DNA from 3 places in the Shewanella sp. MF08487 genome. Region 1 is predicted to be linked to each of the others. Evidence: predicted binding sites of a transcription regulator. Region 1 holds the regulator's gene; each other region holds the start of a gene.
The links. Region 1 encodes sigma-54, which starts transcription at its own class of promoters, with help from an activator protein. Its sites were predicted from a motif close to GTTGGCACGNNNNTNGNNT; they were not measured.
Positions count from the first base shown of each region.

Region 2: a site for sigma-54 is predicted at 4,936-4,954, ahead of ACRN9H_RS01200 (YccF domain-containing protein). Genes of this name have one in related genera too.
Region 3: a site for sigma-54 is predicted at 8,328-8,346, ahead of ACRN9H_RS05610 (TorF family putative porin). Genes of this name have one in related genera too.

Region 1 is NZ_JBOZPB010000030.1:25,950-36,942, reverse strand. Features, by position in the region: gene mgtE (magnesium transporter) at 1-818, opposite strand, end outside; gene ACRN9H_RS17430 (HPr family phosphocarrier protein) at 1,072-1,347, opposite strand; gene rapZ (RNase adapter RapZ) at 1,334-2,188, opposite strand; gene ptsN (PTS IIA-like nitrogen regulatory protein PtsN) at 2,185-2,628, opposite strand; gene hpf (ribosome hibernation promoting factor) at 2,631-2,918, opposite strand; gene ACRN9H_RS17410 (RNA polymerase factor sigma-54) at 2,947-4,425, opposite strand; gene lptB (LPS export ABC transporter ATP-binding protein) at 4,533-5,264, opposite strand; gene lptA (lipopolysaccharide transport periplasmic protein LptA) at 5,261-5,815, opposite strand; gene lptC (LPS export ABC transporter periplasmic protein LptC) at 5,802-6,362, opposite strand; gene kdsC (3-deoxy-manno-octulosonate-8-phosphatase KdsC) at 6,359-6,910, opposite strand; gene ACRN9H_RS17385 (KpsF/GutQ family sugar-phosphate isomerase) at 6,910-7,887, opposite strand; gene mlaF (phospholipid ABC transporter ATP-binding protein MlaF) at 8,533-9,351, shown strand; gene mlaE (lipid asymmetry maintenance ABC transporter permease subunit MlaE) at 9,348-10,133, shown strand; gene mlaD (outer membrane lipid asymmetry maintenance protein MlaD) at 10,191-10,664, shown strand; gene ACRN9H_RS17365 (MlaC/ttg2D family ABC transporter substrate-binding protein) at 10,676-10,993, shown strand, end outside.
Region 2 is NZ_JBOZPB010000001.1:277,268-288,260, reverse strand. Features, by position in the region: gene ACRN9H_RS01225 (hypothetical protein) at 1-230, opposite strand, end outside; gene ACRN9H_RS01220 (EVE domain-containing protein) at 321-782, opposite strand; gene ACRN9H_RS01215 (DUF6508 domain-containing protein) at 1,088-1,438, shown strand; gene ACRN9H_RS01210 (AMP-binding protein) at 1,607-3,322, shown strand; gene ACRN9H_RS01205 (substrate-binding periplasmic protein) at 3,633-4,379, shown strand; gene ACRN9H_RS01200 (YccF domain-containing protein) at 4,459-4,866, opposite strand; gene ACRN9H_RS01195 (1-aminocyclopropane-1-carboxylate deaminase/D-cysteine desulfhydrase) at 5,117-6,124, shown strand; gene ACRN9H_RS01190 (hypothetical protein) at 6,157-6,417, opposite strand; gene ACRN9H_RS01185 (hypothetical protein) at 6,695-6,868, opposite strand; gene ACRN9H_RS01180 (ChrR family anti-sigma-E factor) at 7,570-8,292, opposite strand; gene ACRN9H_RS01175 (sigma-70 family RNA polymerase sigma factor) at 8,285-8,947, opposite strand; gene ACRN9H_RS01170 (LON peptidase substrate-binding domain-containing protein) at 9,091-9,642, opposite strand; gene ACRN9H_RS01165 (class I SAM-dependent methyltransferase) at 9,744-10,358, shown strand; gene ACRN9H_RS01160 (chemotaxis protein CheV) at 10,585-10,993, shown strand, end outside.
Region 3 is NZ_JBOZPB010000005.1:157,109-168,101, reverse strand. Features, by position in the region: gene ACRN9H_RS05645 (flavohemoglobin expression-modulating QEGLA motif protein) at 1-159, opposite strand, end outside; gene ACRN9H_RS05640 (PDC sensor domain-containing protein) at 438-1,406, shown strand; gene ACRN9H_RS05635 (PA3496 family putative envelope integrity protein) at 1,557-1,733, opposite strand; gene ACRN9H_RS05630 (CHASE domain-containing sensor histidine kinase) at 2,058-4,211, shown strand; gene ACRN9H_RS05625 (response regulator) at 4,208-4,642, shown strand; gene ACRN9H_RS05620 (putative bifunctional diguanylate cyclase/phosphodiesterase) at 4,652-6,385, shown strand; gene rimK (30S ribosomal protein S6--L-glutamate ligase) at 6,546-7,451, shown strand; gene ACRN9H_RS05610 (TorF family putative porin) at 7,539-8,231, opposite strand; gene ACRN9H_RS05605 (HU family DNA-binding protein) at 8,521-8,793, opposite strand; gene ACRN9H_RS05600 (response regulator) at 8,941-9,738, opposite strand; gene ACRN9H_RS05595 (hypothetical protein) at 9,824-10,204, opposite strand; gene ACRN9H_RS05590 (DUF4240 domain-containing protein) at 10,333-10,842, shown strand; gene ACRN9H_RS05585 (hypothetical protein) at 10,856-10,993, opposite strand, start outside.

The sequences.
Region 1 (10,993 bases):
TCCATACCTGCCATACCCATCATCGAGTGTTCTGCATCTTCACGGATAACATCGACCACATCATCGATAGTGATACGTCCGAGCAGCTTGCCATCATTATCGACGACAGGCGCGGAGACCCAGTCATTACGTTCGAATTTTTTTGCCACCTCACTGTCAGACATACTGACCGGAATGCTCTCAATATCAGGATCCATAATATTGCGGATTGTTGTGTTTGGCGCGCAGGTGAGTAAATCTGCGAGTCTAACGCCGCCAAGAACTTTATCTTTTTTATCAACAACATAAAGTGTATCCGTGGTATCGGGCAAGTTGCCTCGTTGACGAAGATAACGTAGCACTACATCGATATTGACATCGGGTCTTAAGGTCACAGTATCTGTGTTCATTAAGCTGCCGGCGGTCTCATCGGGATAAGATAAGGCCTGTTCAACCCTATGACGGTTTTGTTCCGTCATTGATTGCAACACTTGTTTATAAACGGCGTCGGGTAGACTACGTAAAACATAGGCAAGGTCATCGGTGTCCATACTTGCGGTTGCTTTTGCTACTCGTTCAGGACTCATGCTGCGGATCAGTGGATCTTTTAGCTCTTCGCTCAATTCATCGAGTATGTCGCCTATGTGTTCTTGATCGATCAATTGCCATAGTACTTGTCTAACATCTGGCGGCGATGATTCTAAAATTAGCGCAATATCGGAGGCGGCCATTTTCTGTAGCATGTTACGCACATGCACAAACATACCACTACTTAATGCTTGGTTTAACTGGTCAAGACTATGTCCGGGGTGATCGTTTTCGGTATTGTCTACGGGCATTTGTCCTCCATTGTGCGGCAACTAGGGTTGAGTGTGTAACAGCTTGAGCTTGGCTTAGTGACGATTTGTTCTTGCATAGAATATGCGGGTTTGCATGAACTAAGGCGCATAAAGAGTGGCTTAAATTATGGGGCAGCGGCAATGTTCGCTAGTGTAAAGTCCCTTAGCTTATGCCGTCGAGCGACAAATCTGATGCAGTGTCTAAAAAGTCAATTTCTGACACCAACTGTGGAGTGATCAAGATAAAGTAAAACTAACTGGCTTCGTCAAACTTAGCGTCGATTAAGGCGCAAATGGCATCTAGAGCAGGCTGTGCATCTGGGCCTTCAGCAATCAGTTTAATGGTTTTACCCATACCAGTCTCAAGCATCAATAAGCCGAGCACGCTGGCAGCCGATGCCTGTTTATTGCCTTGGATCAAGGTAATCACCGCATTAAACTCAGATGCCAGTACCACCAATTTAGTGGCGGCACGGGCATGTAATCCGAGTTTATTGCAGATGGTTATCTCACGCTCAAGCTTTGGCATTATTCAGCTCTCGATGGCGCGCATAAACTTGGTGTTTACTATTGCTAAAGCGTTTAGCTAATTGCTCTGCAACGTAAACCGATCGGTGCTGTCCGCCAGTACAACCAATGGCCACAGTTAAGTAGCTGCGGTTGTTACGCTCAAGGTGTGGCAACCAAGTTTCGAGTAAATTCTCGATTTGCCAGATGAGTTTATTAACCAGTGGTTGACGATTCAAAAACTCAGCCACGGGTTCATCTAAGCCTGTTAGTGGGCGCAGCGCTAATTCCCAATGAGGGTTAGGTAAGAAGCGCACATCAAACATAAAGTCTGCTTCTGTTGGCATACCATGTTTAAACCCAAAGGATTCAAAGTTAATCACTAATTCTTTATCGACACTGCCAAGCAGGATTTGCCTCACTTGGTCGCTCAAATCATAAATATTCAGATTTGAAGTATCTATGTAGTGATCGACCAGTTGTGACATCGGCTCGAGCAGTTTACCTTCTTGTTTTATTGCTTCTTGCAATGAAACTTGGCTCTTGGATAAAGGATGAAGGCGACGGGTTTCGCTGTAACGCTTGAGCAAAACTTTATCGCTAGAGTTAAGAAAGAAACTCGTTAGTTCTGTGCCTGGTGGCAGACTTTCGAGCTGTTTAGTCAATATTTTATCTTGCTCAGGCAGGTTACGTACGTCGACACTGATGGCGACGAGATCGTTACTGCCTTTAAGCTGATCAAGTAACGCACCGATTAGCGGTAGCGGAAGATTATCAACGCAATAATAGCCGAGATCTTCGAGTACTCTAAGGGCGACGGATTTACCTGAACCTGAGCGGCCTGACACTATGACCAGTTTCATCCCGTGATTACCTGATAGAGTTCTGCTTCATCATGTGTCTTGCGTAATTGTTTCAATATTTGCTTATCACTCAGTTTTTCGGCCATGCAAGACAAGGTGCTTAAGTGCTGCTGACATTGGTCAGCAGGCACCAGTAATGCAAATAAAATATCAACCGGTTGCTTATCAATAGCATCAAATGCAATTGGCTCTTCGCACTTAATAAGTACGGCAATGGGCTTATCTATATCGGCTAATCGACCATGTGGAATGGCGATACCGTTACCTATACCTGTGCTCCCCACCTTTTCGCGCGCCACTAGGCTTTCGAATATCTCTTGAGATGAGAGGGTCGGGTACTGGGCAGCGACTAGGTCGCTGATGAGTTCCAGTACTTTTTTTTTGCTGCCCGGAGTGGCGCAGGTCGTGCACTCCGGCCGCAGTATGCTACAAAGTTCCATTATTAGTGTTTTGTTAACTTCTCTTTGTGTTTAATAACCTGACGATCAAGTTTGTCTATCAGGGCGTCTATAGCTGCATACATATCAGTATGCTCGGCAGTAGCAAATACTTCACCACCGATGAGGTTTATCCTCGCTTCAGCAATTTGTTTTATTTTCTCAACATTGAGCACAACGTGCACATTATTGATCTGTTCGAAATGGCGTTCAAGTTTTGAAAACTTTTCTTCTACATATGCGCGTAACGATTCGGTAATTTCAATATGGTGCCCAACTAGGTGTATGTGCATAGAAACGTCCTCCGATATTCACTGTAGGTTATAAACTCTTACGCTGATTAGAAGGGGGAATAAGCATGGCTTCTCGATATTTCGCAATGGTTCTGCGTGCTACATTTATTCCCTGTTCTGCCAGAAGTTGTGCCATCTTACTGTCACTTAATGGTTTTTTCTGATTTTCTGCTGCAACCAGTTTTTTAATAAAGGCTCTGATTGCCGTTGATGAACATTCACCACCATCATCCGTACCAACATGGCTAGAGAAGAAGTATTTTAGTTCAAAAAGCCCCTTTGGGGTATGCATGTATTTTTGGGTGGTCACCCGCGAGATGGTGGACTCATGCATCTCGACTGCTTCGGCAATATCGTTAAGTACCATAGGTTTCATCGCTTCTTCACCATATTCAAAGAAGCCTTGTTGGTATTGGACAATACAGTTCGCCACTTTCAGCAGGGTATCGTTGCGACTTTCTAAACTTTTAATAAACCATTTAGCCTCTTGCAGATGCCCACGAATAAATTGGCTGTCGGCTTGGTTTTTAGAGCTGCGCGCCATAGAGGCATAATGTTGATTTACATTGATTTTAGGCATGTTATCAGGGTTAAGTTCAACGACCCAGCGGCCATTTTTCTTTGACACTGATACATCGGGAATAACATATTCGTCCTCGTTGGGGGTAATCAATAAACCCGGGCGAGGATTAAGAGTTTGGATGAGCGTTATGCCGTCTCTTAACTCATCTTCTTTGAGCTTAGTCTTACGCATCAATAATCTAAAGTCACGTGCCGCAATGAGATCTAAATGATCTTTAATCAGCATGCGGGCGTTATCAAGATGGGGCGTATCGGGCGCAAAGTGTGACAGTTGGATCAGCAGGCATTCGCTTAAATCTCTGGCGGCAACACCTATTGGGTCGAAATGTTGAATACGTTTAAGCACGGCTTCGACTTCGTCAAGTTCGACCTCTGGGTTACCTATAGCTTCCAGAATTTCTTCAGTGCTTTGAGTGAGATAACCTTGATCGTTTATTGCTTCGATAATGGCGGTCGCAATGGCTAAATCGGTTTCAGAAAAGGGGGTGAGATTTTTTTGCCATTCTAAGTGCTCATATAAACCGTCGCTAGTCTCACCTTGAAAGGGCATATCGTCTTCGCGACTCCCACCTGGACCTGAGTTAGGTGACGCGGTAAATACTTCATCCCAAGTCGTGTCCATGGGAAGATCGTCCGGCATGGATTCTTGAGTTAAAGATTCTGCGGTGTCGACGGTAGAGCTGTCTTTTTCTGGTGGCGGAGCGACGGATTCACTGAAATCGGTATCCGATAGCGTTTGGTTTACAGGGTCTTTAGTTGCGTCGAATTGATCCTCTTCCAGCTCGAGAAGGGGATTAGAATCTAAGGCTTGCTGGATCTCTTGCTGCAGTTCTAATGACGATAGTTGCAACAGACGAATTGCCTGCTGTAATTGTGGCGTCATGGTTAACTGTTGACCCAGTTTGAGCTGGAGTGACGCTTTCATGTTACCGCAGATCCCTAAGTTATTATTGTTAGATGGGGTCGCTGATTACCCTCTTGAGTCGAGCCGGATGGTGGTATAATTAACGACCATCGACTCCCTTTGGTTAACTATAGCCTGAATTGTTCACCTAAGTACACAGCCCTAACCTGCTGATTGTCTAAGATCTCTGCCGGAGTTCCTTCTGCGATTAGGTTTCCGTGACTGACAATATAGGCATGTTCACACACATCTAATGTCTCGCGAACATTGTGGTCGGTAATTAGTACACCAAGGCCACGACTTTTAAGCTGCTCAATAATTTTCTTGATGTCGATAACTGAAATCGGATCGACGCCAGCAAAAGGTTCATCAAGTAAAATGAACTTAGGATTAGCTGCTAAAGCCCGTGCAATTTCTACACGGCGACGCTCGCCACCAGACAACGACATACCTTGGCTGTCACGTATATGGGTGATATGGAACTCTTCAAGCAGATGTTCTAATTCTTCATCTCTTTGTTCTTTCGTTAATTCTTTGCGAGTTTGTAGTACAGCCATAATGTTGTCATGTACGCTCAGCTTACGAAAGATACTGGCTTCCTGCGGTAAGTAACCAATGCCTTTGCGGGCACGTAAGTGCATAGGGTCAGCGGTTAAATCATGATCATCGATAAAAATATGTCCTTTATCGCTCTTTACCAACCCGACAACCATGTAAAAGGTCGTGGTTTTACCGGCTCCGTTTGGGCCGAGTAGACCAACAACTTGACCGGTTTTTACCGTCAAACTGACATCTTTAACGACTTGGCGGCTCTTATAACTTTTCGCTAAGTTTTGTGCTCTTAGAGTGATCTGTGTCATTGAGGATCCTGCTTTTTAACAGGTTTATCAGTTGGCGTATTAGGCTTTACATCATCTTGATAGCTTTCTGGCTGAATAATTGTGATCACGCGATCGTCACCGCTGCCAGTACTTTCGGCAATTAATTTTTGTTGGATAATATTGTAGCGGATCAAATTTCCTCGGACTTGGCTACCCGCCTGATCTAATGAAGCTAACCCTTTGAGGGTGAGAGTACGGCTTGCCATGTCATAACGAATTTCTTTCGCGCTCGCCGATGCCGGGCGGCCATCATCGAGGATTTGGGTATAAGTAGCTGGATTACCAGTGGCCACTAACGTTTTGCTATTTTCACCTTCAGCAGAAAATGCACGCAGTTCATCTGCAATAATTTTGATTGAGCCTTGAGTGACTTCAACTGGACCAAAGAAGATAATTTGGTTGTTCTTGATATCTGCCGTTTGGCTCACTGCCTTAATTTTGACTTCCTGTTTCAAGTCACTCACTTTCGCGAAGGCGCTCATGCTCATCATTAGCATGAGGCTGGCAAGTAATACGTTATTTTGCTTCATATGTTCCTACTACCTGACTGGTCAATCGCACTTCTTGTGCATTGAGGTCGGCAAAAAGGCCTTGGCCTTGAATATTAAAATCTTTTCCTGTGACGTAAATAGTGCGGTCAGAGGTCATTATCATCGTATTGAGATCGAGTTCCAGATAACTGGTGGACAAGGTTTGAATGGGTTCTTCTGAGCTAATAGCATCAATAATAACATTATTCTCTAATACCACCTTGCCGGTTTCTTTGTTGAGCTTGCCTTCATCAGCCTTGAGTTGCCATTGTGCTTTACCTTGGTCGGGATAGACAAGATAAACAGGTTGAGTAAAGAAAGTTTGATTCGTAGAATCAAAATGTTCCATATGTTTTGCAGTAACACGACTGTTGACGAATCCTTGTTCATTAAACTCGACGCTGCGTAGATCTTTCACGACAAAATCTGGCGTGTTTTGATCTTTTACCTTATTGTCGGCATCATTGTTATGCTTATTTTGCACTTGCCAATACAGCACCAGTGCAGTACCGAAAAAAGCAATAATCGCCAGCGTCACACGGCTCATATACTCATACCATGGGCAGACGTGAACTTATTTTGACTTAGCAGTAACAGGTCGGTGAGCTCACGCAATGCCCCATGTCCGCCATTGAGTGTGGTAACAAAGTGAGCGTGCTGACGGACATAAGGATGACCATCGGCAACACTAACGGCTAAACCCACCACGTTCATGACGGGCAAATCGACCATATCGTCACCAATGTAAGCCACCTCATCAGGCGTCACGCCATAAAGCGCGAGTAATTCCTCATAGGGGGCAAATTTATTATCTACACCTTGGTAAATATGGGTAACGCCAAGCGCTGTCATACGGTTTTCAACGATTTTAGATTGGCGTCCAGTAATGACCGCAAGATGAAAACCGCTGGTGAGCAGTGAGCGCACGCCATAACCGTCGCGGGTATGAAAAGCTTTTAGTTCTTCACCGCTATTACTTAAGTAAATGCGCCCATCAGAAAACACGCCATCGACGTCACAAATCAACAGTTTAATCTTTTGTGCGCGTTGCCACACATCATCACTGATGGGGCCGTAAAATCCTTGCTGTGGCATTAAATGACTCCTGCTTTAACCATGTCTAACATGTTAAGTGCACCAATAGGATGGCGATCTTTATCTATCACAATCAAACCGTTAATATTTTTCGAATCCATTATTTGCAGTGCTTTAGCCGCCAATATGTTATCCATAATGGTAACGCAGTTACGGGTCATTACATCGGCAATGGGTGTTGTTCGTAGATTCACTTCAGCATCAATGACCCGACGCAAATCACCGTCGGTGAAGATACCGACAAGCTTGCGCTGATCATCAATAATCGCTGTCATGCCTAAGCCTTTCTTGGAGATTTCGTACAGGGCTTCTGTGATGCAAATATCGTGGTTGACGAGCGGTAAGTCATCACCGCTGTGCATTACATCATTGACCTTTAAGAGTAATTTACGGCCAAGTGCACCACCGGGATGGGACATCGCAAAGTCATCACGGGTAAAACCTTTGGCTTGTAACAATGCAATCGCGATGGCATCACCCATAACTAAGGTTGCCGTGGTGCTTGACGTTGGGGCGAGTCCTAGTGGGCAAGCTTCTTCAGGTACTCCAATGCACAAATGGACTTTTGATAAGCGCGCCATGTTGGACTCTGGCTTACTTGTTATAGCAATCACAGGTACACCCATACGCTGGATCACGGGCATTAAGGTGAGAATTTCGCTCGACTCACCTGAGTTTGATATGGCTAAAATAACATCATTATCCGCTAATACGCCAAGGTCGCCATGGCTAGCCTCACCGGGATGGACGAAAAATGCTGGCGTACCAGTGCTGGCAAGGGTGGCAGAAATCTTATTACCGATATGGCCTGATTTGCCCATCCCCATCACAATGACTTTACCGGTGCAGTTGAAAATTAACTCGCAAGCTTCTGCAAATTCAACTGAATCTACATATTGATAAAGATTGTCTAGGGCTGACTTTTCAATGTCGATAACTTTGCAGCCCCATTGGCGCAGTTGTGATTTATCTACCATGTCTATCTCTCTTTTTGCATTGTCTTTGTCGCCCCATTTATGGGATTGGAATAGCACAATTTGGTACGCGATAAAGATGATATTTAGTTGGCGTTCTGCCAAGTATTCTTTTGTTTTCAGGCTATTTAGCGACTGTTTTATGACGATGATTTATCTCAAAGCGTAAAACAATTGCGGCAGGCTAGGGCGATTGAGCTTATTCGTCAAGTTAAGCGCTATCCGCTACTCATTCAGAATAACGGGTATCGCGATAGTCCGTCTTGAGCAATATCATCGTCTTTGTGGTTTATTTTAATGGATTTATACGACATCACGGCGGGTATTATCCCATTGGATGTTGCTAAATTGACACTTAAGTCGCGGCGTATCCGTATTTAAAATTGGATGAGGAGCGAGCTAAGTGCAAATGAAATAACCAATACAGCCAATTCTGCAACTAGATTTAAAACATTAAGTAACATTTAACCGGTGCAGAGTGAAAACTTAAGGCGCATTTTCGCTGTAAATGAGGCAAATTGAAAGTATCGCAGGCCGATAGTGTCGATTCGGTTGTAGGTTAAAGCGCAATTACGTACAATTTGCGGCTCTTTGTTTGGTCTGTCTCGGAAGATTGGGATTGCCTCTTTGCAAATGTCGGAATCAAGCATGACTCAAAAACAAACGCCGTTGGTTGAGATCCGTAACTTGGGGTTTAGCCGCGGTCAGCGCGTAATATTTGAAGATATTAGCCTGTCCATTCCTCGGGGCAAGGTGACGGCGATTATGGGCCCCAGTGGTATAGGCAAAACGACACTGCTGAAATTAATCGGCGGTCAATTAACGCCAGACCATGGGCAAGTGTTATTCGACGGCCACGATATCCATGGCGTGAGTCGCAATGAGTTATTTCAATTACGTAAGCGTATGAGCATGCTGTTTCAAAGCGGCGCGCTGTTTACCGATATCAATGTGTTCGATAACGTCGCATTTGCGTTACGTGAACATTCAGGGCTACCAGAGGATATCATTCGCACCATAGTGTTGATGAAACTCGAAGCTGTGGGTTTGCGTGGCGCCGCGCAGATGATGCCAAGCGAATTATCCGGTGGTATGCAGCGCCGTGCCGCATTGGCCAGAGCCATCGCACTGGAACCTGAAATGGTGCTGTACGATGAACCATTTGCAGGTCAAGACCCAATATCAATGGGCGTATTAGTGAAGCTTATTCGTGAGTTATCCGATGCGCTCAATCTTACCTCTGTTGTGGTATCCCACGATGTGGATGAAGTGCTTGGCATTGCCGATTATGTGTACGTGGTAGCCGATAAAAAAGTCATCGCCCACGGCACGCCAGAAGAATTAAAGCACGCCGATAATCCGCAATTGAAACAGTTTATTCAAGGCGCACCAGACGGCCCTGTGCCATTTCATTATCCGGCCAGGGATTACCAACAAGAATTGTTAGCAAAAGGAGTTGGCAAGTGAAGTTAATCGACAGTATTGCTGACTTGGGCCGTAGCGCCATTGAGTTTGTACTTGGTTTTGGTCGTGCTGGAGTAATGTTATGGGGCGCTATTTTTCGCTGGCCACGTGTGCGTAAAGGTTTTCCATTATTAGTACGGCAGATTTATGTGGTCGGCGTGCAATCTATGGTGATCATTTTAGTGTCTGGGCTGTTTATCGGCATGGTGCTTGCGCTACAAGGCTACAATATCTTAGTAGGCTTTGGCACTGAAGAAAGCTTAGGCCCTATGGTCGCGCTCAGTTTACTGCGTGAGTTAGGGCCAGTCGTGACTGCGTTATTATTTGCAGGACGGGCGGGTTCTGCATTAACCGCTGAAATTGGGTTAATGAAAAGTACTGAGCAGCTCTCGAGCTTAGAGATGATGGCTATCGACCCATTAAGGCAGATTATTGCACCGCGCTTTTGGGCTGGGGTTATTAGTATGCCATTGCTGGCATTGATGTTTACCGCAGTCGGTATTTACGGTGGTCACATTGTTGGCGTGGAATGGAAGGGCATCGACAGTGGGGCATTTTGGTCGATTCTGCAGGCGTCGGTCGAATGGCGTCAGGACATAGTTAACTGCTTGATCAAGAGTGGTGTGTTTGCCGTAGTGGTTACTTGGATTGCGTTATATCGCGGTTATCAAGTGATCCCTAATCCGGAAGGCATCAGCCGAGCAACGACGCAGACGGTAGTTCAGTCGAGCCTTGCTGTATTGGCATTGGATTTTTTACTGACAGCCCTGATGTTTGGCCGCTAATAAATTATCGCGGATTTCGACACAGGATTTGATGGATTAACAGAGTGGTAGCTAAGCATGTTGACACGGAAAATTGAATTATTAGTGGGTGTGTTTCTTTTAACCGGACTGGCCGCTTTTTTGGTCTTAGTCTTTAATGTCGCCAATATTGAAGTTAAAAGCAGTGACAGCACCTATACCATAAAAGCTAATTTCACCAATATTGGTGGCTTAAAGGTGCGTTCGCCCGTCAAGGTCGGTGGTGTGGTGGTTGGCCGAGTCAGTAGTATTGATTTAGATCCGGTTAAGTTAGTCGCTGTCGTCACAGTAGTGATGGATAAGCGTTACGATAAATTCCCAGAAACCAGTAGTTTAGCTATTTTAACTTCGGGTTTGTTGGGTGAGCAATTCTTAGGGTTAACACCCGGTTTTGTTGATGATGATGTCAGTATGCTAAAAGATGGCGATAAAATTGACGACACTCGTTCAGCATTGGTATTGGAAGAGCTGATTGGTCAGTTCTTATATAGTATGGGTTCGAAGGATAAATAGGGGTTACCGCTATGTTTAACATCTTATCTCGCTTTTTATTGCCGCTAGTGATGGTTTTAGGGACAACAAGTGCTATCGCCGCTGATGTGGTTGTGGACACCAAAGATCCCTATGCCATGGTAAAAGCCGTTGCAAATAAAACCTTTGATCGTTTTCATAAAGATAAAGCGCTTATCGATGCCGACTCTGATCATTTAAAGGTTATTGTTCGTGAAGAATTAATGCCTTATATCGATTATAAATATGCTTCTTACAAGGTATTAGGCCAATATCTTAAGGATTCAACCGAAGATCAACGCAATCGTTTCGTTGATGCTTTTGAAGGTTAT
Region 2 (10,993 bases), on a different contig from region 1:
CTTTTATACCAACCGGGAGGGAGGGGCTTACCGTGATAGACTTTTTTGTAGTGTTTATGCCCATGCCCATTGTCGTGTTTGTGTTTATGCTTATGGTCATCATCATCATCATAGTAGTGTTTATGGCCACTGTAATGCTTATGCTTATGGTCATCTTTAGCAAAGGCAGTGATAGACGTCATTAAGCTGAGCACGAGTCCTGTGATAATAACAGCAGTTAATTTATTCATGTGTGGTTCCAAATACATTGATTTAATGCGGTGACAATAGTGTATTTAAAATGAACCCTAGCTGAACGTTTCTGAGTAACGGCGCTTAATTCAACGAGTAAGCATGAGCACTGCTTGCCATTGTTCAGCTGTTACAGGTTGAATACTGAGCCGGGAGCCCTTAGACACTAAATACATGTCAGCTAATTGTGGGAGTGTTTTTATTAAGCTTAAGGGAATAATGTCATTAAATTTATCTACAAAGCGAATATCAACGCTTACCCATCTTGGTTGAGCGGGATCAGATTTAGGATCGAAATATTTAGAATTAGGGTCAAAGGCGGAACTATCAGGATATGCATGCGTAACCACTTCGGCAATACCAACAATACCGGGCACTTTGCAGCTTGAATGGTAAAAAAATGCTTGGTCGCCAATCTGCATCACATCGCGCATAAAATTACGTGCTTGATAGTTACGTATACCGTGCCAAGCCTCCGTTTGGTTCGGGCAAGCGATAAGATCATCTATGCTGAATTCGTCTGGTTCCGATTTCATAAGCCAGTAATTCATCTTGTATCCTTCTATATCAATTATCAGTAAAGCGTCTGAATCGTGTGAGTTTATCTTAATTTAATGCCCTGCCACAGTTAAGTGCGCTCACTCAGTGCACTGTGGCTTATGTGAATGCGATTAAGTTGCGGTTCAGATAACAGGGTTTAACTTGGGTGCATTGATTATGGTTAGGCCGCCTTTGTGCCGCTTAACTTATGTAGGTCCACTAATGTGTAGCCATCATGCGAAGGTATTTACAAAGGGTAAGCATCAAGCTGATGTTTTGTTAAAGGTCGATGGTAACCAGAATTCATGAGGTCGTTATGGGAACGTCAACAAGAGTGGCTGATTGCGGTTTATATACTAAATATCGCCAGGATTTTACCGCGGGTGACGCCAATATAAGCCATGGTCGCATGCTGGAATTTATTCATGACCTGACAACGCAAGGTTGGCTATTAGTCAATTTTAATTGGGATTATTGGTACAACAATAGCTACTTGGTCGCCAAACCTGACTATATTCGTGATGCGACGATTGTGCAGTGCCAATTGCTGTTAACCGCAATGACACGATTAGAGGCATTTAGCCCCGGGGTGCTAGAAAATATGCGTCGCCAAGGGATCTTACTGGCAATTATTGAGCGATTGCAGAGCCTTAATGTCTTTAAATAGAGCCTGCTGCTGGCGTTGATTACTGATTAATCGTAGATGTTAAGATATTGTATTTCTATGGTTTGTCTTACTCTTTAGTCTAATAATGAGTTTTTTTACTTGTGACATACTCCATGCATTGGTTAGTTTAAATCTGCTAATCATAATAATAAATGCACGGAGGCCTTAATGTCAGTTCCTACTCGCAGTAAAGTTACCAGCCCGCTTAACGTTAGTGAGTTTCATGGCGCTTCATTACCTAAACTTGTAGAAAAAACCATAGGTCAATACCTTGACCACATCGCCGAGGCTTATCCTGAGCAATTAGCGGTCGTCGTTCATCATCAGCATATTCGCTGGAATTACCGTCAATACCTTGCACAAATTGAAGCGCTGGCCACAGGGTTATTAAAACTGGGTATTAAAGCCGGAGATAGAGTCGGTATTTGGTCACCTAATAATATTGAATGGTGCTTAACTCAATATGCGACCGCTAAAATTGGCGCCATTATGGTGTGTATTAATCCTGCTTATCGCTCAGAAGAATTGCAGTACGCGCTCAGTAACGTGGGTTGCCGCGCGGTAATTTGTGCCGATAAGTTTAAATCCAGTAATTATCTTGAGATGCTCTATGAATTAGCGCCTGAGCTAACCTCTTGTTCCGCAGGTAAATTACAGGCAAGTGCCTTACCTGAACTTGAGTTTGTGATCCGCATGGGTGTAGATAAGTCTGTTGGGATGCTTAATTTTAATGATTTGCTCGTCGATGTGAGCGCTGATGATAAGGCGGCACTTGAACGTATCGGTAAAGAGTTAAGCCCATACGATGCTATTAATATTCAGTTTACCTCTGGCACCACAGGCAGCCCGAAAGGCGCGACCTTATCCCATCATAACATTTTGAATAATGGCTATTTAGTCGCAGAGGCGATGAAGTTTACCTCTAACGATAAGCTGTGCATTCCTGTGCCTTTGTATCACTGCTTTGGTATGGTGCTGGGGAGTTTAGTGTGTTTGGCCAAAGGCGCTGCGGCAGTTTTTCCTGGTGAATCCTTTGATCCGCTGACAACCTTGCAGGTGATTGAGTTAGAGTGTTGTACGGCCCTACACGGCGTCCCCACGATGTTTATTGCAGAGCTTGAACACCCTGATTTTGCAAAATTTGGTTTACGTTCATTACGTACTGGTGTTATGGCTGGAGCAACGTGTCCTGAAGAAGTCATGCGCCGCGTGCAAAATCTCATGCATATGCAACAAGTGTTGATAGGTTATGGTCAAACTGAATGCAGCCCGCTCAATCATATTACCGAAATGGATTCACCAGTTGAAAAACGAGTCCTCACCGTTGGCCGTGCTTTGCCTCATACTGAAGTGAAAATTGTCGATGAATTTGGTGAAGTATTACCCATTGGTCAGCCTGGTGAAGTGTGTAGTCGTGGATATTGCATTATGCAGTGTTATTGGAACGATGCCGTAAAAACAGCAGCAACAATAGACAGTGCTGGTTGGCTACACTCGGGTGATATTGGGCAAATGGATGAACAGGGTTACGTACAAATTGTTGGCCGCATTAAAGATATGATTATCCGCGGCGGCGAAAATATTTATCCCCGTGAGATTGAGGAGAAACTTTACACCCATAAAGATGTGCAAGATGCGGCGGTTTTTGGGGTACAAAGCGATAAATACGGTGAAGAAGTGTGTGCTTGGATTAAAGTGCGCGCAGGATCGACAATAACGGAAGCTGATATTCGTCATTTCCTCACCGAGAAGTTTGCTTACTTCAAGGTACCGCGCTATATCAAATTCGTTGAGCAGTATCCTATGACAGTGACGGGTAAAATTCAAAAATTCAAAATGCGTGAGCTAATGTATCAAGAGTTATATCAAGATATTAATGGCTAGAAGAGTTTCACTCGGGTGACATAGGCTCGCTAATAATCACAGGGTACTGATGTTATAAGCCGCATAATGCGGCTTATGTTTTTGCTCAACTGACTCTTTAAAATCAGGGGTCAACGTAATCATCATTTATAGCTAAATCCTCACAGTTAGTCCTAGGTAATATTATAGGTAATATTATTAGTGATCTTCATGTCCCTTCTTTAACTTCATGACTATACTTATAACCCGAGTAAAAAATCTCAACTCATTAAATCAAAACCAATTATCGATAGTTTATATTGCTAATTTTGAGCTGAAGAAGGAGTTGCGTATGGTGCGATGGTGTTTAATCGTGATGCTATGTTGCCCCGTTTTGATAGGGGTTAGTACAACGAAAGCGGATACGCTAAAGCTAACATCTTTACTGTGGCCGCCTTATTCTGGTGAACTACTTGTGGAGCAGGGCGCGAGTATTGCCGTAGCGCGAGCGGCATTAAAAGTGATGGGGCATCAACTGGAGGTAGATTTTTATCCTTGGAGCCGAACGGTTAAATTAGCTTCAATGCCTCACTCTGATTACCAAGGTTATTTTCCTGAATATTACTATGAGAATGACAAATTTATTTTTTCTAAGTCGATTGGTGTCAGCCCTTTGGGGTTGGTAGAGCAAAGATTATATCCAATGAGTTGGGACGTTGTTGAAGATCTTAACCGTTACACCTTAGGTGTAGTAAAGAATTATGTAAATATTCAATCCCTTGACTCTATGATTTTATCAGGAGCTCAATCAATTGAAACGGTCACATCTGATGAGCACAATATCAAAAAAGTGGCCGCTGGGCGTATCGATGCCGCGGTGATGGATGTGAACGTATTACATTATTTACTCAAACAGAAATCTTTACGACCTTTGGCGGATAAGTTGCAAATTAATCGGCATATTCTTGCAAATAAACAGCTTTATATTGCTTTTCGTAATACCGAAGAGGGGCATCGCTGGCGAGACATTTTTGATCAAGGATTAGCGCAAATAGATGTAGATAAAGTCATTGAAGCAGCGTTCTATAACCAGCATTAGTTTTCAATATAAGACGCAATCCACTCTTAAGAATGAATTGCGTGGGTAACAACGTATAAACAGTTAATAAGTTGATGTATCAGACTTTTGCGACTACGGTTTGGCCAATGGGCGTAAGGCTAAGTAAAGCCAGTTTAAGATGTTGGATCCCAAAAGGAATACCAATAATGGTGACAAAACAGGCTAAAGCATGGGCTAGGTGGCCGATGGCTAACCAGATACCAAATAGTAAAAACCAAATAATATTACCTAGCATACCGAGGGTGCCTGTACCCAAATCGTCTCGGCCTGTTAAATGACGACGATTAACTTGTTCTTGACCAAAGGGCCAGAAGGCCATTTCACCGATAACAAAGCAAGCGCGGCCAAAGGGTATACCAATAATGCTCATAAAACATAGGATCCCAACGAACCACCATGCTAGTCCCATCACAAATCCGCCCAGCACAAACCAAGCAATGTTAAATATTAAGCGTAATAATGCCATCGAAAATTCCTTATTTTTATCTTGTAAATCGCATAGTGAGCGCAGATAAATCAATTATGAGTTAAGATAAAGCGAGAATTATGCCAACTATTAAGTATCATTAAATCAATGAATTATAGATATACATTCCGAAGTTTTTGGTCTTTCTCACTAACATGTCGTGAAATATTGCATTTTTTCGACGCATAATTACACTAGCCATAACTTTCATGGCATACAAAGCCTGAATATCACATTGTTTGAGTGTCTTATGTTTGCTAATACCCCAGTCGATATTTTTTCTTTTGCTGACCGAGAGATTTTTCTCAAGCGTGATGATTTACTGCATCCAGAATTTAGTGGCAACAAGGCGCGTAAATTTGCTTATTTTTTAGAACATGACTTCGTTGGTATCAATAAAGTGATAGGTCATGGATCTCCCTTAGCAAACTCACTGTATTCCTTATCTGCACTGGCAAAACTAAAAGGTTGGCAGTGTGACTTTTATGTTGATCATATTGCTAGCCAAATTATTAAGCATCCCACAGGGAATTATGCTGCAGCATTGGTTAATGGCGCCCATATTATCGATTTAAGTGAGTTCATGGTGCAAAATTCTGCCCTGACTTCACAAGCTGAACTTTGTACAGACTCACTCACTAATGCTAGGTTATCACTCGTAGATAAAGGCATAGACGCGCGTGTAAGTTGCCAAGATTATATCGAGACAAAGGTACTCGTAAATGAGCCTGCAGCACTCTTTATACCCGAAGGGGGACGTTGTGCTTATGCTGAATATGGCGTGAGTATATTAGCCAAAGAGATAATACAGTTTGCTCAAGCCAGTAAGTTGGAAGACTTAACGGTATTTTTACCTTCGGGTACAGGCACCACCGCGGTATTTTTAAATCAGTATTTTATTCGTCAACAGACTCATATTCGGGTGATGACGTGCGCCGTTGTTGGCGGAGATGATTATTTACGTATGCAATTTTCGATGCTGAATCCCGATATTAGCGAACATCCACAAATTATTAATACCGGTAAGAAATATCATTTTGGAAAACTCTATGCTGAATTTTATGCCATGTGGCAGCGAGTGTGTGCCTCAGGGATTGAGTTTGAATTACTCTACGATCCTTTGGGATTTATTGTACTTGAGGATTACTTACAGCAAGGTGAGCGAGGCCCGTTGATGTATTTACATCAAGGTGGCTTACTGGGGAATGCCACTATGCTACCGCGTTATCAACGTAAATATGATAGAAAGGTTATTTAAATAATAAACAGCGTCATCATTATTATTAGAGATTAAGGGACTAAACGATTTCTTTTAAGAATTTTATAAGTACGTTCACTGATATTTTGCAGGTTTTTTAAATCTTTTAAGCCAGGTTCAGTATCGCTATATTGCCAATCGCTAATTTCAGTATCGAGCATTTCTAACATTTTTTTTGAGCATCCCAGACACTCACCTTGGCAGATTTGTGCTTCTTCTAAATCGAGGGGGATTTTGTCTTTGATATTACCAATCATGGCTTGCATGGCAATACGTGCCGTAGGTTTTGACATAGAGTTTTCCTGTGATTCTGGGCATACGCGGGAATATTAGTGGATGCTTGAATGAGGATGTGTGATCTAAGTCTGATATTTTCACTTGGTTCGGCAGGTATCTGTGTGAGAGAGATACAGCCTGAACCAAATGATTTTGTCATAGTGACATAAAAAGGATAGCGTGTTCGTGACATTCGGCTATCAATTTACTGAAGTGCTCGGTGTTGCGAAAAGAATGGAAACCGATATTAAATACACTTAAGTAAACAGTTACTGCGGTACTGAGAACTTTAACTTATTTATTAGCTGACAATAACCATTTCATAAAGCTAATGGCTTCTGTGCGCTTAGAAAAAGTTTGTCTGTTTTTACCTTGTCTATCGGTAAAAGCAATTGATGTTTTATTTACTGAGATTGAATCTACAGGGAAGTTTACTGTAATTTCATGTCCATTAATTTTGTATGACATATGCCACACTCCTTTTTGTTAATTCACCCATAGGTGAGATAGTTGTTACTATAAAATATCCTTAGCGATGTGCGAAAGATTTGTTCTATTGAGTATCGAGGTTACCCCATCTTTGATTCATTAATCAAGAGATGCTTAATCGATAAATAATTCACGCTACGAATTATGCCATGGAATATCTTAATTCTAGCAGTTGAACATAGTTTAATGACAAGACTATGACAGCTAATAGAGGGGTAAGTTCACATACATAACCACATGATTTTATGGTATCGAACAACTGAGCTTAGGGGGTTTTGCTTGTAGTAGGCTTTCTTTATGAGGACCGAACTCTGATTGCTAAATATCAGGCTGGGTTAAAAAGGTAAACAACAAGGTGTATCTCAAAACGTGCTGCAGTATATCAATTAAAAAGGCTTATGCAAGTTTAATTATACAGAAATGTCATTATTTTTTGTTTATGTTGACTTTAAGTAAATAAAACTTAGTTATTACTTTGATTTAAAAGACAAAAAATATTTTTCGTGGTGTTTTTTATTTGTAATCTTCATTGGCTAAGGTTCATAGGATGGCTTTATTCATATCGGGAAAATAAAAATCTCATTTGAATAGAGTGTTCAAATGAGATTAATCATTATCTGTGAAACGAGTTCGCTATTTGCTTATCTATTGCGATGTAGTTGTTTACAACGCTTAATCACTTAATAAATCAGTTCACCGATTGGATTAAGCAGTTTACTTATGCCTTTAGTAAAATGCAGTGGTGCATCTAATACTGTGTAGCATAGGCATCCGTTGACGGTTTTCGGTGAATGTTGATGTTGGCCGTCGAGTACAATAAAATCTCCTGGCACATAGTTGCCATTGAGATCTGAAAACTCACCTGCCAATAATAGCGTTAATTCATAACCTCTATGGGTATGTTGGGGAATTTCACCTTGGGCATCAATATGCAGCAAACTGGCACGGGTACCCATTTCATCGACATCAAAACGCATACGACTGACTTTACCCAAAATTTGCCATGGACGGGTTAAATGCTGTCTAAATGCCGACGGTACAGTGTAATGCTGTTGCTTTATCTGAACCGCTAACGGCGCATTATTCGGTATATTTGTCGCAACTGGCTGAGCCATGATATGTGCCATCATAGCTTCAATATCCAGAGTGGAATTTTGAGTGGCAAACGTTTTTGTTCCATCATGCTCATACTGATTGGAATTCGTGTATTCCTCGCTATTCACGCTGTGAGTTTTAGGTTGAGTTAATGCTAAATCTGCGGCTTTTGCTGTTAACAGTGCAAGTTGTTCTCTACAGGTTTCACATAAAGAACAGTGTGCCGACACTGCCATCGCCATTGATAAAGGTAAATCACCACTGGCATGGTTGACGAGTAGGTCTTGAGTGGGATGATGTTTAATCATTGTGTATCTCCAAAAAACTTTTCAACTTTTCCAGTCCTAGCCTTAAACGCGACTTTATCGTACCAATAGGCACTTTTAAGGCGTCAGCAAGTTCTTGTTGAGTGAGTTCTTGCATATAGATACCTTGCACGACTTGCTTTTGTGCTAGAGGGAGGGCATCTAGATGCTTCAGGAGTTGAGCCGTTAGTTTATGATCGGGCTGTATATCGTATTCTGAGGTCGCATCACACAAAGGCCAAATATCATCGCCGAAGGTATCTTCTCTGTTGTGTTGCACCCGTCTTAACATATCAAAACATTGATTGCGCATTATGGTAAACACCCAAGTGGTCACCGCTCCTTTTTCTGCATTATACAGATGAGCCTTGGTCCAAACACTGGTCATGGTTTCTTGAACCAAATCCATAGCCAAGCCTTGTTGATTTAATCTTTGCAAACCAAAAGCGCGGATCTTGGGCATAAAATGCTGGAATAGTTGTCCAAAAGCGGCTTTGTCTCTGTTATCTGCGACTTGCAGTATTAACATCGCCAAAGCATCTACTTGTGACTCTAAGTTTGTGTGAGCAGGAGTGTCGTTGTCCATAGCCGCGTTAGTCAGAGACGTAATGGGTCCATGATACCGATTTTGCCTGCTTTGTGATTGAATATTTTCCATTTTTCGCTCGTATCCCAGTGGCTAATGCTGAGTTTGATATCAATAACGACAATATTCAGAGGCTCGGTAAGCGTTTACACCTGCCTTTGCTGTCAAACTTCCAATCAATACGGCATGGATTACGTAAAGGATCACTCACAGGATTATTTAATCACAGTACGTAATAGATCTCGGGTCATGATGTGATCAGATGTATTAATGCAACTATATTTTTCAGAGGCTTGCACCGGTAATATTTCTAACCAGCGTTGGCATACCCAAGCAATGTCATCAAACTGTTCCGCTTGATAATGTTTGAGATGTTGCGGATATTCTTTGAGGATATTTTGTAACATCTGGCTGAGGTAACGTTCGTCACTTGCAATAGGTGCGGTAGGCCAATTGTCGATTAAGCTGACATCTCCGCGTTTTAAACCATCACTTTCGATACTGATTTCATTAAGTTTAAAGCGTTTTGAACCTTGAATGCTGACGCCTAACAGCCCATCGGCTAAGGTTTCAAAATCAATAACATGTACTAAGGTGCCAATGGGCTGTATGGTTTTGTTATCCTCTTCGAGCATACACAAACCAAAGCCTTGGCCTGACTTTAACGATTCGGCGACTAAACGTTTGTATCTAGGTTCAAATATCCGTAGTTGTGTATAACCTTCGGGTAATAAACAGATAGGTAAGGGGAAAAGAGGTAATTTCATTGTGGCCTCTGGTGAACTTATGTTCCTATCATTACGTACCATAGTGGCAGTTTGATCAGTAAAATTATTCAACAATAGTTTGTCTATATTTAGAGGATGGCATGAAATTAAATCCATTTGAAAAAAAACTGGTGCAGCATCCATTACGTTTTTGGCTACAAAATCATGTTGAAGCACCCTTATTAACCTCGATGATGCCCAAACCTATGCCTTCTTGTGAGCGTGCATTAGAAATAGGCTGCGGGTTTGGTAACGGTATTCAATTGATCCGTGAGCATTTTGGTGCAGGTCATATTACGGCCGTGGATATTGATGCTGAAATGGTTGCCGCTGCCCAATCCCGTTGGCAAGCTCGGCCGCAGGGGGTAAAAGGGCTGAGTTTTTCGGTTGCGGATGCCACTCGTTTACCGTTTGCTAATAGCGAGTTTGACATAGTGTTCGATTTTGCCGTATTTCACCATATTCCAGATTGGCAAGCGGCCATCAAGGAAGTCGTAAGAGTACTGAAACCAAACGGTTATTTTGTGGTGGAGGATTTGTACCGCGCCGCAATTTGTAACCCTCTCAGTCGGCGTCTATTTGAGCATCCTCAGCAAAATCGCTTTAATCACAGTGAATTACTCACTGTGATGCGCCAGGCTGGATTTGAGATTGTACGCGAGAGAAATGCCTTTAATTTTGCGGGTATGGTGTTAGCCCAGAAAATATTACGTTAATTTATCGCGTTAAGAGTGATGGGGTGAGGTTCGATACGCTTTTCTAGGCGCTTTCGTGGATACCTGAATGGATATTTACGCAGTGAGGATCGCGTTTTGCCGTAGAAAAGACATTTTTATATAAAATAGACCTTTAGCATAGTTCCTCATATGAGTTTACCGCTATAATTCGGATTAATTCATGGCATGTGGGGAAGGCTTTCCTCAATAGTAGAGAAGCAGCACTATGGCAAATATACTTGCAAGCGTAGATCAAAGAACCAAACTCGTGGGGGAAAACCGACTCGAGTTATTACTTTTTAGTATTAATTCGACACAATTATTTGCTATTAACGTTTTTAAAGTTAAAGAAGTCGTCAAACTTCCACCGCTCAATGCCATGCCAGGTAGCCATCCACATATTTCCGGTGTTGCCAATATTCGGGGGATTTCTATTCCTGTAATTGATTTACGTTCGGCCATCGGGTTTAGACCTATGCCGCCAGATGATAATGCCAACATGATTATTACTGAGTATAACCGCAGTGTGCAGGGCTTTTTAGTCGGTAAAGTTGAGCATATTATTAATATGACTTGGAGCGATATTTTACCGCCGCCTAAAATGGCTGGTCGTAATAATTATCTGACGGCGATTA
Region 3 (10,993 bases), on a different contig from region 1:
GATAGCCGGTAATACAGTGCCTTTATTGGAGAGAAAACGTTCCTCCATTTCCCGTGGCCATTTAATGGCATCTAAGATTTTTATGGGGGTTTGGATACGAATCAATTCATCAGAAAAACGGCGCAAATCTTGTTGGTATTGGGCTAACGACTCAGACATTCCCGTATATCCTGCAGGTAGTTTCAGCTAAGAGAGATGTCGGCAATCATAGCGTTAAAGCTTATTTATTCATATTGATTAGCAGGTATGATTAGGAAATATCTCGATTAGTTGGGTGGAGTATTATCGGTTTTGCGAATCATTTTGGTGCAGCTATTACTATGTTAGTGCCATCAACCGTTAATTATAATAATTAACATTTTGTTTTATATGGTTTTGTTTGTATGGCATTAAAACTGCTTTGTTTTAATTCTGGAATTGGCTTACTGGAGTGAATAATGGCAGCGATGAGCTATTTGAGCGTGATCGAGCGGTATCACGAATATGAAGCCACAGTACATGAGCTGATGGAATCGATTCTAACGGGGATGGCCGATGCCGAGTTATTTGAACAACCTCAGGTGAATATTAAAACGATGAAAGGAATAGCAAAGAGCTATCCCTTTGTTGAACTGATGTATTTACTCGATAGTAAAGGGTTGCAAATCAGCCAAAATATCGCTGTGGTAGACCGCCAAATTGAGTTAATTCCGCTAGGTAGTAATCGCGATCGCAGCCAAAGGCCTTATTTTATCAATCGTGATGAGTCCGATAGCGTAAACATCACACGGCCTTATTTATCTAATGCCAGCGGTAACTTATGCCTTTCAGCCTCCTTGGCGGTTTATCAACAGGAACAAAAATTGGGTTTTTTAGTGATAGATGTGGACTTGACCCGTTTGATTGAATTTATGATGGGAGATAGTGCCAGAAGGCGTGTGACTCCGGCGTTTAAAGCGGTTTATGGGGTGATAGTAGCAGGGCTGTTTGTGCTGGTGGCTGTATTGATTTGGACCGCATTACGGGATATCTACGGCTTATTTACGGTTGATATAATCGGTCAAGATCCGCTGCAACCTTTTGGGATCATTATTTTTATGACGCTGGCTCTCGCGATTTTTGATCTCGGGAAAACGATTCTTGAAGAAGAAGTCCTAATGCATAAAGATATTTTTCGCCACAGCTCAACAAGGCGGACCATTACGCGGTTTGTTTCTACCATCCTCATTGCCATTTCGATTGAGGCTTTATTGACTATGTTTAAGGCGTCACTGGGTGAGAAACAATATATTGAGCCTGCAATCTGGATGATGTTAGCGGTAGTCGGTTTGTTAGTGGGGTTAGGTGCATATGTATATTTGGGCGCAAAGGCTGAATGGCTGTTGATTAAAACTCAAGCCTACAAAAAGAGTAAAAAAACACATTAACGTTAAAAGCTTAGTGTTTTATCGGGCTAGATATGCAGGTTTAGTCGATTTAATCGACCATAATCCTGCATTTCAGGATAGGTAAATTAAATGAGTGGGCATAATAGTGGCTGTCCACTCAATCAGGGCAGTTAGTCAGAAAATACAAGGCTAGAAAAAATCGTCATCTCCTAATGCACGTTTTAACTCTGCTCGTTCGAGGTAATCCTCTAAACGTCTTTTGACCTCACGTCTATGCTGCATTGCTTCAGCAGCTTTGCCGTTTTTTGGGTTGGTCATTGCCTCAAGTTCAGTATCGTTGGGCACGACTTCAGTAATATGAGCCATAACGAATTCCTCTGGTTATTCCTAACGACTTTCTATCTAAAAAGAGTGTGGCAGAAAAGCAAAAAATTTTACAACTATGGGTAAAATTTTCTTCCCGTGAGCGGAATGATTCAATTCACTGTGGTTTAGGGCAAGTCCAAGAAAAAGATTCGATATTTGGTTAATTTAGTTCTTACTTACTTTGTGATTGAGAGCACATCAGTGACATAGCAGCATTTGGGTTAATCCTGAGTTAAATAGTAGGATAAACTTGAATTTAGCGACAATTACTACAACACTGGTAGCAGTGCTAACTATTGATATATCGCTAAGGAATTGGCTCACATGGACAAGGATGTGTTTTCTAAATCTCCTGATGAATCTAACAATATTTACTCTAGCGTACTGAGTTCTAGCTGGCTGATGATAGTTTCGGCGATATTTTTCATGGTAATTTCTTGGTATGTGCTCGAGCAATATCTTAGAGATAGGGGAGAAGAGCGTTTCGAGAACAGTGTTCAAGAGCTAACGGAAGCGGTAAACCGCAGAATGCTGGCTTATGAGCAAGTACTGCGCGGTGGGGTTGGCCTGTTGTTATCATCGAGTGATGTGACTCGCAAAGAATGGCAAATCTATGTTGTTAATGCCAAATTGTCTGATTATTACCCAGGATTTCAAGGGTTTGGTTATGCATTATTGCTTAAACCTGACACATTGAGCACCCAAGTTAAACGTATTCAGGCCGAAGACTATAAAGATTACCAGGTGTATCCAGAAGGGCTACGGGATCAGTATTGTGTGATCTTATATCTAGAGCCCTTTGATTGGTTGAATCAAAGGGCGCTAGGTTATGACATGTGCTCTGAGGCAAATAGGCGTAAAGCAATAGATCGCGCGATTGTGACAGGGCAGCCAACGGTCTCGGGTAAAGTCACTTTAGTGCAAGATTCGCTAGATAATACCCAAGCGGGTTTTTTAATGTATTTAGCACTTTATCAAGGTTCAGCAAGCACTGAGGCTGAACGCAAACAACACGTTAGCGGGCTCGTTTACGCGGCATTTAGGATGGAAGATCTAATGCAAGGGATTATGGGCGACCGTTTCTCTGGCCTTAAACTTGCCATTTATGAAAATGCACAAGCCAGTGCCGATAGTTTAATGTTTGCTAGCAGCAAGGCATTGCCCCAGCAGCAGGATGTGTTTTATCACTCACATAATGAAACTATCGGTGGGCAAGTTTGGCGTTTAGATATTTCATCCCAATCACGTTTTATTTCGCAATCAGAAGAGTCCCAAGGCCTCTGGTTACAATTTATCGGCAGTGCCTTTATTTTAGCGTTGTTTTACTCTGTGATCGTAATGGCACGTAATCGGTATAAAGAGTCTCAGTTGACCTCTGAGTTAATCGCTAATGAGAAACGCTTTAGATTAGTGATTGAAGCCTCCCCCAGTGCGCTGCTGATGGCCGATAAAACCGGATGTATTACTTTAGTCAATACTCACGCCGAACGTTTATTTGGCTATGCCAGAGACGAGTTGCTCGGTCGCTCAATCAATATGTTATTGCCCGAATCGCTCCGGAATAGCCATCAACAGCACATGAGCCACTACTTAGTGCAACCGATAGCTAAAAATATGTCGATGCGTGATGACCTATTTGGCTGCTGTAAGGATGGCAGTCGGCTCGCCATTGAAGTAGGGCTGACACCTATCCATTTTAGTCAGGGTATTTCTATTCTTGCGACGATTAATAATGTGTCTGAACGTAAACGTATTGAAATTCAGCGAGCTGAGCATACGCAAGAACTGGAACGTATTAATCAAGAATTAGATCGATTTGCTTATATCGCCTCCCATGATTTGAAATCACCACTGAGGGGGATAGAGCAATTAACTTCGTGGTTGTCGGAAGATTTAGCCGATAATACCAGTGAGGATATCCATAAGTATCTTAGGCTTATTCAAAGCCGTATTCATCGAATGGTATTGTTACTCGATGGACTTTTGATGTTTTCACGTATTGGGCGTGTCGATAATGAAACGGTTGAAGTCAATAGTCGGCAGCTAATTGAAGATATGTTTGCTTTGGTTGCACCACCCAAAGGCTTCGAATTAGTCTTACAGGGGGAGTTTCCACAGTTCCATTCTATGGGAGTATTGCTAGAGTTAGTGCTACGAAACTTAATTAGTAATGCGATTAAACACCATGACAGAGAAACTGGGGTGATAACTGTCTCATGCGAATCAATTGGCGAATATTATTGGTTTAGTGTGAGTGATGATGGACCAGGGATATCAAGCTCTTATCACGATAAAGTCTTTCAAATGTTTCAAACGCTTAAACCAAGGGATGAGGTAGAAGGCAGTGGTCTTGGCTTATCGCTGGTGAAAAAAACGCTTGAGAGTATAGGCGGTAAGATCCAACTTCAATCGGAAGGTCGCGGCTGTTGTTTTCGATTTAGTTGGCCAAAGCAGATTAGCCGTAAGGAGGCACTATGAGTGCAGTCAATCAATATCAGCAGGTCACTATTTTACTGGTTGATGATGATGATGTGGATTATATGGCTGTGCAGCGCGCAATGCAGCAGTTACGGCTACTTAACCCTATCGTACGGGCTCGAGATGGAATTGAGGCATTATCTATTCTTACGAATGTTGATGGGATTAAAGGTCCTTACCTTATTTTACTGGATCTGAACATGCCCAGAATGAATGGTTTTGAGTTTCTTGAGCAGATACGTGCTGATCCAGCGCTCACTTCGGCGGTTGTTTTTATGCTGACGACGTCGAGTACCGATGAGGATAGGATGAAGGCATATAGTCATCATGTCGCTGGCTATATGGTTAAAACCAATATGAAAGACGGCTTTAACCACATTTTTAATATGCTCGAAGGCTACTGGCGTATCGTTGAGCTTCCATCTGCATAGGGTGAGTATATGGATTTACTACTAATCGATGATGATGAAGTCGATAGAACGGCGATTATCAGAGCACTCAGACAATCAAAGTTGACGTTTAATGTAGTCGAAGCAAATTGTGCATTCGATGGTTTGAGCTTAGCGTTAGAGCGTCATTTTGACGGTATTTTATTGGATTATTTATTGCCAGATGCGAATGGATTAGAGGTGTTGATCAAGCTCAATGCGATGACCCAAGATCAGACTGTTGTTGTTATGCTAAGTCGTTATGAAGATGAGAAACTGGCGCAGCGTTGTATTGAGTTGGGTGCACAAGACTTTTTACTTAAAGATGAAGTTAACTCACGGATATTGACCCGCGCTATCCGCTACGCGAAACAACGATCTTCGATGGCGTTAGCATTACGTAATAGTCACCAAAAGTTGAAAGAGCTCGCAGAACACGACTCCCTCACCAAGCTTGTTAATCGTTACGGTTTTGAACTATGTCTAAATCGTGCTATTGCTAGAGTAAAACGCAGCAATGATTTTTTAGCCGTAATTCTTTTAGATCTAGATGATTTTAAAGCGATTAATGACACATTAGGTCATCAAGTTGGAGATGTGCTTTTAGTCCAAGTGGCATCACGATTAAACGATTTATTACGTGATGGCGATATTATTGCCCGTTTAGGCGGCGATGAATTTGTCGTGTTAGTCACTGATAACGACCATCAATACTTCCCGATGGTCGTGGCAAATCGCTTATTGAAAGCCTTCGAGGAAACCTTCTGTCTTGGCGATAATGATGTATTTATAGGTGCCAGTATTGGTGTGGCTTTTTATAATGAGGCGGCTTCAAACAGTGAGGAACTGATGAAGTGTGCTGATATTGCAATGTATCGCGCTAAAAAAATGGGGCGCAATCAAATCCAGTTTTACTCAGAAGCGTTAGATAAAGAAGTGCGATATCGTAATCATATCGAGTCAAGTTTGCGTATGGCCTTAAAGCGCAATGAGTTTAAGGTATTCTATCAAGTTCAAGTCAATGCAAAAACACACCAACTTGTGGGTATGGAAGCCCTGATCCGTTGGCAACATCCTACAGATGGCATTATTGCTCCAGATCAATTTTTACCCATAGCTGTAGAGATAGGTTTAATGGCTGAAATTGGGAATTGGGTACTTGAGCAAGCCTGTGCTCAGGCGCAGCGTTGGCTAACGCAATTGCTGCCGACAGGACTCACATTTACCATCGCCGTTAATCTCTCGGCGTCTCAAATTGATAATGGGCGTCTGTTTGATAACATAGTGCACGCGCTGCAGACTACAGGGTTACCTCCCTGTGCATTAGAGCTCGAAATTACTGAAAATTGCCTTATTGAAGATCCCCATGAACACGCAAAAGAGCTCGATAAAATTGCTCAGTTAGGGGTGCGTTTTGCCTTGGATGATTTTGGTACTGGCTTTTCATCTTTAGAGCACATCAAGCTATTTCCGATTAGTGTACTGAAAATCGATAAAAGTTTTATCGCTTGCTATGATAACGATGAAAAAGATACCCGTTTGCTTGCGGCGTTATTTAATTTCGCCCATGGTTTTAATGTGATATCGGTTGCCGAAGGCGTTGAGACTATGCAACAAGCTGAGTTTTGCACTTCTCGCCATTGCACTGTATTACAGGGTTATTTATTTTCGCCACCGCTCGATGCATCGATATTTGAGGCGAAATATATTTTACCTTTATTAACCCCCACACTGGTGCGAATGTAAGTTACCTCGCAGTATTGTAATAGCATATTGATTTCATCTGGTTAGCAGTATTTTCTTGCTTTACACTCAGATATAGACAAATATCGCCCCCTTTTCTGTTGTGGCGTATTTGATACTACAGAACGATTTATCCACACACACTTACGTTGGTCACTCAGCCATGAAAATAGGCATTTTATCTCAATTTCCGCAGTTATATTCAACACAACGATTAGTGGAAGCATGTCAAAAACGCGGACATGAGGCGGTCGTGATCAATACACTGAACTGCTATATGAATATCAACTCCATTAAACCGAGTATTCATTATGAAGGTACTGAACTCGTTGGGTTTGATGCCATTATTCCGCGTATTCATGCCAGCGTGACTTTTTATGGTTGCGCTGTGGTACGTCAATTCGAAATGATGGGCGTGTACGCCGCGAACGATTCTATTTCAATCGCGCGTTCTCGGGATAAACTGCGGGCGCTGCAATTACTTTCTCGTAAAGGCATTGGCATGCCAGTGACGGGTTTTGCTAATAAACCTAATGATATCCCCGATCTCATCAATATGGTGGGCGGCGCTCCATTAGTGATTAAGCTGCTGGAAGGCACTCAAGGGATTGGCGTGGTATTAGCTGAGACGAAAACGGCTGCAGAGAGTGTGATAGAGGCATTCTTAGGGCTTAAAGCGAATATCTTAGTGCAAGAATACATTAAAGAATCCAATGGCAGTGATATTCGCTGTTTCGTCGTGGGTGATAAAGTCGTTGCTTCGATGAAGCGCCAAGGAGCAGAGGGCGATTTTCGCTCTAATCTGCATTTAGGTGGTTGTGGAGAGATGGTTAAAATCACCGCGACAGAGCGTAAGATGGCGATTGCCGCAGTGAAGGCAATGGGCTTAGTTGTTGCTGGGGTCGATATTTTACGCTCTAACCGTGGTCCTTTGATTTTAGAAGTTAATTCGGCACCGGGTATCGAAGGTATTGAGCAAACGACGGGGATTTCGGTCACCGAGCCGATTGTTGAATATATCGAAAAAATGGTCGCTGCCCGTAAAACGAATAGACCAATCATCGCCTAATCGGTGATGGTTATAAAATAACGCCACCGCTTAAGGTGGCGTTTTTATTTATGCAGGGAGCTTATCCCGAGTTCAGGTTACTTAAGCCTAAAGATCAAAACTGTAGGAATAGCCGAGTACCAGTTTGGCATCATCATCGCTAAGATCGGTATCTGACAACATAAACGACACTGTGCCCATGCTGGTGTCTGCGCTGAGTGTGACGTTATAGTCGGCATAGTTATCTTCGCCAAACCAAGATTGAACAACATCGCCGCTCGAGTAACCATAGTGCACCGATAAGCTCAGCTTTTCAGTGAGAGGCACTGAGAGAGTTGCCGCAAGATAGCTGAGATCTTTATTATCTAAAGGCGCTGCTGCGACATCGTCACCGGCATTGATGACATGGGAGTAACCGAGTTCAAGCCACTTCCACGTTACTGCAGCATGAAGTTCACCAAAATCAATGCTGCCAGGAGCGTCTGGATAGGCGTAGTAGAGGTAGCCAAAGTCGTAGCTGATATCGTCGGTAATACTGCCGCCATAACCGGCGTAGAGATCCAGCTCGTAGCTAGTATCGTCGCCAAAATCCACATTTGATGCCCAAGTGCCCGCATAAAATCCAGCATCATGGCTATAGTCAATCCCCCCTTGGATTGCGACCGCATCTTTGGTTTGGGTTGCACCGCGCCACAGGTAATTAGAAGTACCACCAATGTTGCCTGATACGGCTGCAAAGGCATTGCCAGCCAGTAACATTGCCGTCGATAAAGCCAAAACGCTGTACTGTGATTTCTTCATGCTCATCCCCTCGATTGACTTATTTATCGATTCACTAGTGGCACACCTAAGTAAACAGCGGTCATTAGTGCATCTTGGTTATTTCTAAGAAGGGATTTGCGAATCACATGCCATCATTACAATTTCATATAAAACAATAGATTAGATAATTATTGGTGGGGAGAATATGTTTGCTTGTCAGTTTATGAGGCAGAGGTGCACTTTTATTGTGCGAAAAACGCTCAAGACTTTATGGGGATAAGGTAAAAAAAACGCCTCACTATGGAGGCGTTGTTTTGATATTGCTAACTTAATTTACGCTCTCTCGTAGGGTTTTACCCGCTTTAAACTTAGGTACAGTCGCTGCAGCGATTTGAATTTCTTTACCTGTTTGTGGGTTACGGCCAGTGCGAGCAGCACGAGTCGCTGTTTCAAAAGAACCAAAGCCTACGATGGAGATTTTGTCACCATTTTTCATTGATTCAGTAATTGCTGCTTCAAAAGACTTCAATGCACGTGCGGCTTCAACTTTCGTTAAATCGGCATTTTCTGCAATTTTGGCAATAAGTTCAGTTTTGTTCATTTTTATTGTCTCTTCTTTCCGTAGATTTATTTGAAATTAGCGTGCCTAACATGCCATAAGGTTTAACGCTTGGAAAGCCTTTTGCGTTTAGCGTGCTGTAGGATATTCGTAAAGCGCAGAATATTTACTCAGTTCGTGACTTAGGTTTTATTCTTCTAACAGTTGATAGAGCAATTTTTTAACTAACTTGGGTTCAAATGGCTTATCGCATAAGGCATTAACACCAGCTTGGGATACATTACTCAGATGAGTGTCGTTGGCTTCAGATGAGACCATTAAGATAGGAATATGCGGTTGTAAGCTTTCATTGCGGATAAATTGAGTCAGAGCAAGGCCATCTACACTGGGCATATTGTAGTCGGTGATCACTAAGTCGAACATATTGTGCTTCATCAACTCAATGGCCTGAGCACCATCTTCAGCTTCGGTAATGAGTTTCATCCCTAAGTTAGTAATAGTGCGTTTAATCACGTTTCTTGCCATACGGCTATCATCAACAACTAATACACGTACATCCTGCACGTCAAAGTTGCTGAGATCGAGTTCATCGTGGCTAAGCAGATCAATCGTCGCATTCAAAGCTGTACCTAAATGCTCTGCACTAAAAGGCTTAGGAAGAATTGCCACCACGCCCGATTGACGGAATATTTCAAGTTGTTCACGGCGACACTCGCTAGAGACCAACATAAACTGAATATCTTTACATTCGGGGTTGGCTCTTAAATAGTCCAAGAGGTCTATGGCTGTGCCGTCATCAAAATGCATGGCGCTGGCGATGAGGTCGGGTTTATGACGAGTAATAATCTCTTTCGCTGCTTCGATATTTTCTGCGGTTTGAATGCTGAGAATGCCTTCTTGTTGTAAACGTTGAATAATAATCCGACGTTGTGTCTCTGAAGGTTCAACCAAAAGAATAGAAAGTTCGCTGGGCAATAAATGGCTCATAGTTTACTTCATGTTACCGAGTTAAGAACCGCGGGTATTTTTAGGGGCATGATGCTATTAATAACAGCTTAGCCACAAATGTCCATCACTGCGTTTGGCGGGTCAAATATTGACTCGTTACCTTAGAAAACGCTGCCCAATATTGTATGAGTAAAATCACAATCATGCTCACAGTCAGTGGCAATATGGGAATATTGTGGCCTGAAATAACCACTCTGACATCTTCTGGGGTAATACGATAGGCAATAAGGGCTGTTGTCGCCAAAGCGCAAAAGCCTAAGGTTTGCATGCCAATATAAATCTTCAGCATTAAGCTCGACCAAGGTGTGCGCATTAATATACCTATCAGCACAGGGAAAACGCCTAGGGTAAATAGATCAAAGGATTGCGTCATCACCGCCCGCAAAAGTGCAGCAATGCAACAGAGGCAATATAAAGCGATAAGTAACATAAGACGTTTAGGCATGGATCGATCTGCAGGCCAGTAACTAAGAAGATGAGCAAGTGTAAGAAATGCGCTTATCTGAGTCCAGCATAACCGTAATATCGTGTAGAATATGACTTTTTTAGAAGGGCTCTAAATAGGTGAAGTGTATGACAGAAATTGAGTTTTGGGGTTTAGTCACGCGAACAGAAGCGGCGCAATCACAGGAGTCTTTGACTCAAGCATTAAAACAGAACCTCGCCGAGCTAAGTAATGTAGAGTTAAAAGCCTTTGATAAAATCTTTGGTCAGCAGATGCGCCGTAGCTATTTATGGTCGGTTTGGGGCGCGGCTTATATTATTACGGGGTGTGATTCTGAATATGCCTTTGCTGAGTTCAGATGTTTTTTAATTTCACTTGGCAAAGAAATCTACGATGGTGTAGTGAATCAGCCTGACACCTTAGCGCGTTTAGTCATTTGGCCTGAAAAAGATGCGTATGCGTACCCCTTTGTCGATGAGTATGATCTTATTGCGGGGCAATTGTACGAAGATAGAACCGGTGATGAGTTACCCTTTATGCCATCAGGTAAAGCGACACCCTTGGGGAAAAAATTTAGCACTAAGCCCAAGGATTTAAAGTTGCAATATCCTGAACTCAGTGCGCGTTTTCCTTTCTAATCAGCGAAATAAACTATGAGCGTAAGCAGGCATTCGTGCTGACATCGAAGGTCATGCCGTATTTAGGGCAGATACTTTGCATCAGTTTGTGCTCTTGCAGCGTAAGTTGTTGATTAAAATCTTGCTTGAGTTGTTCAGTCATTTGAGTTTC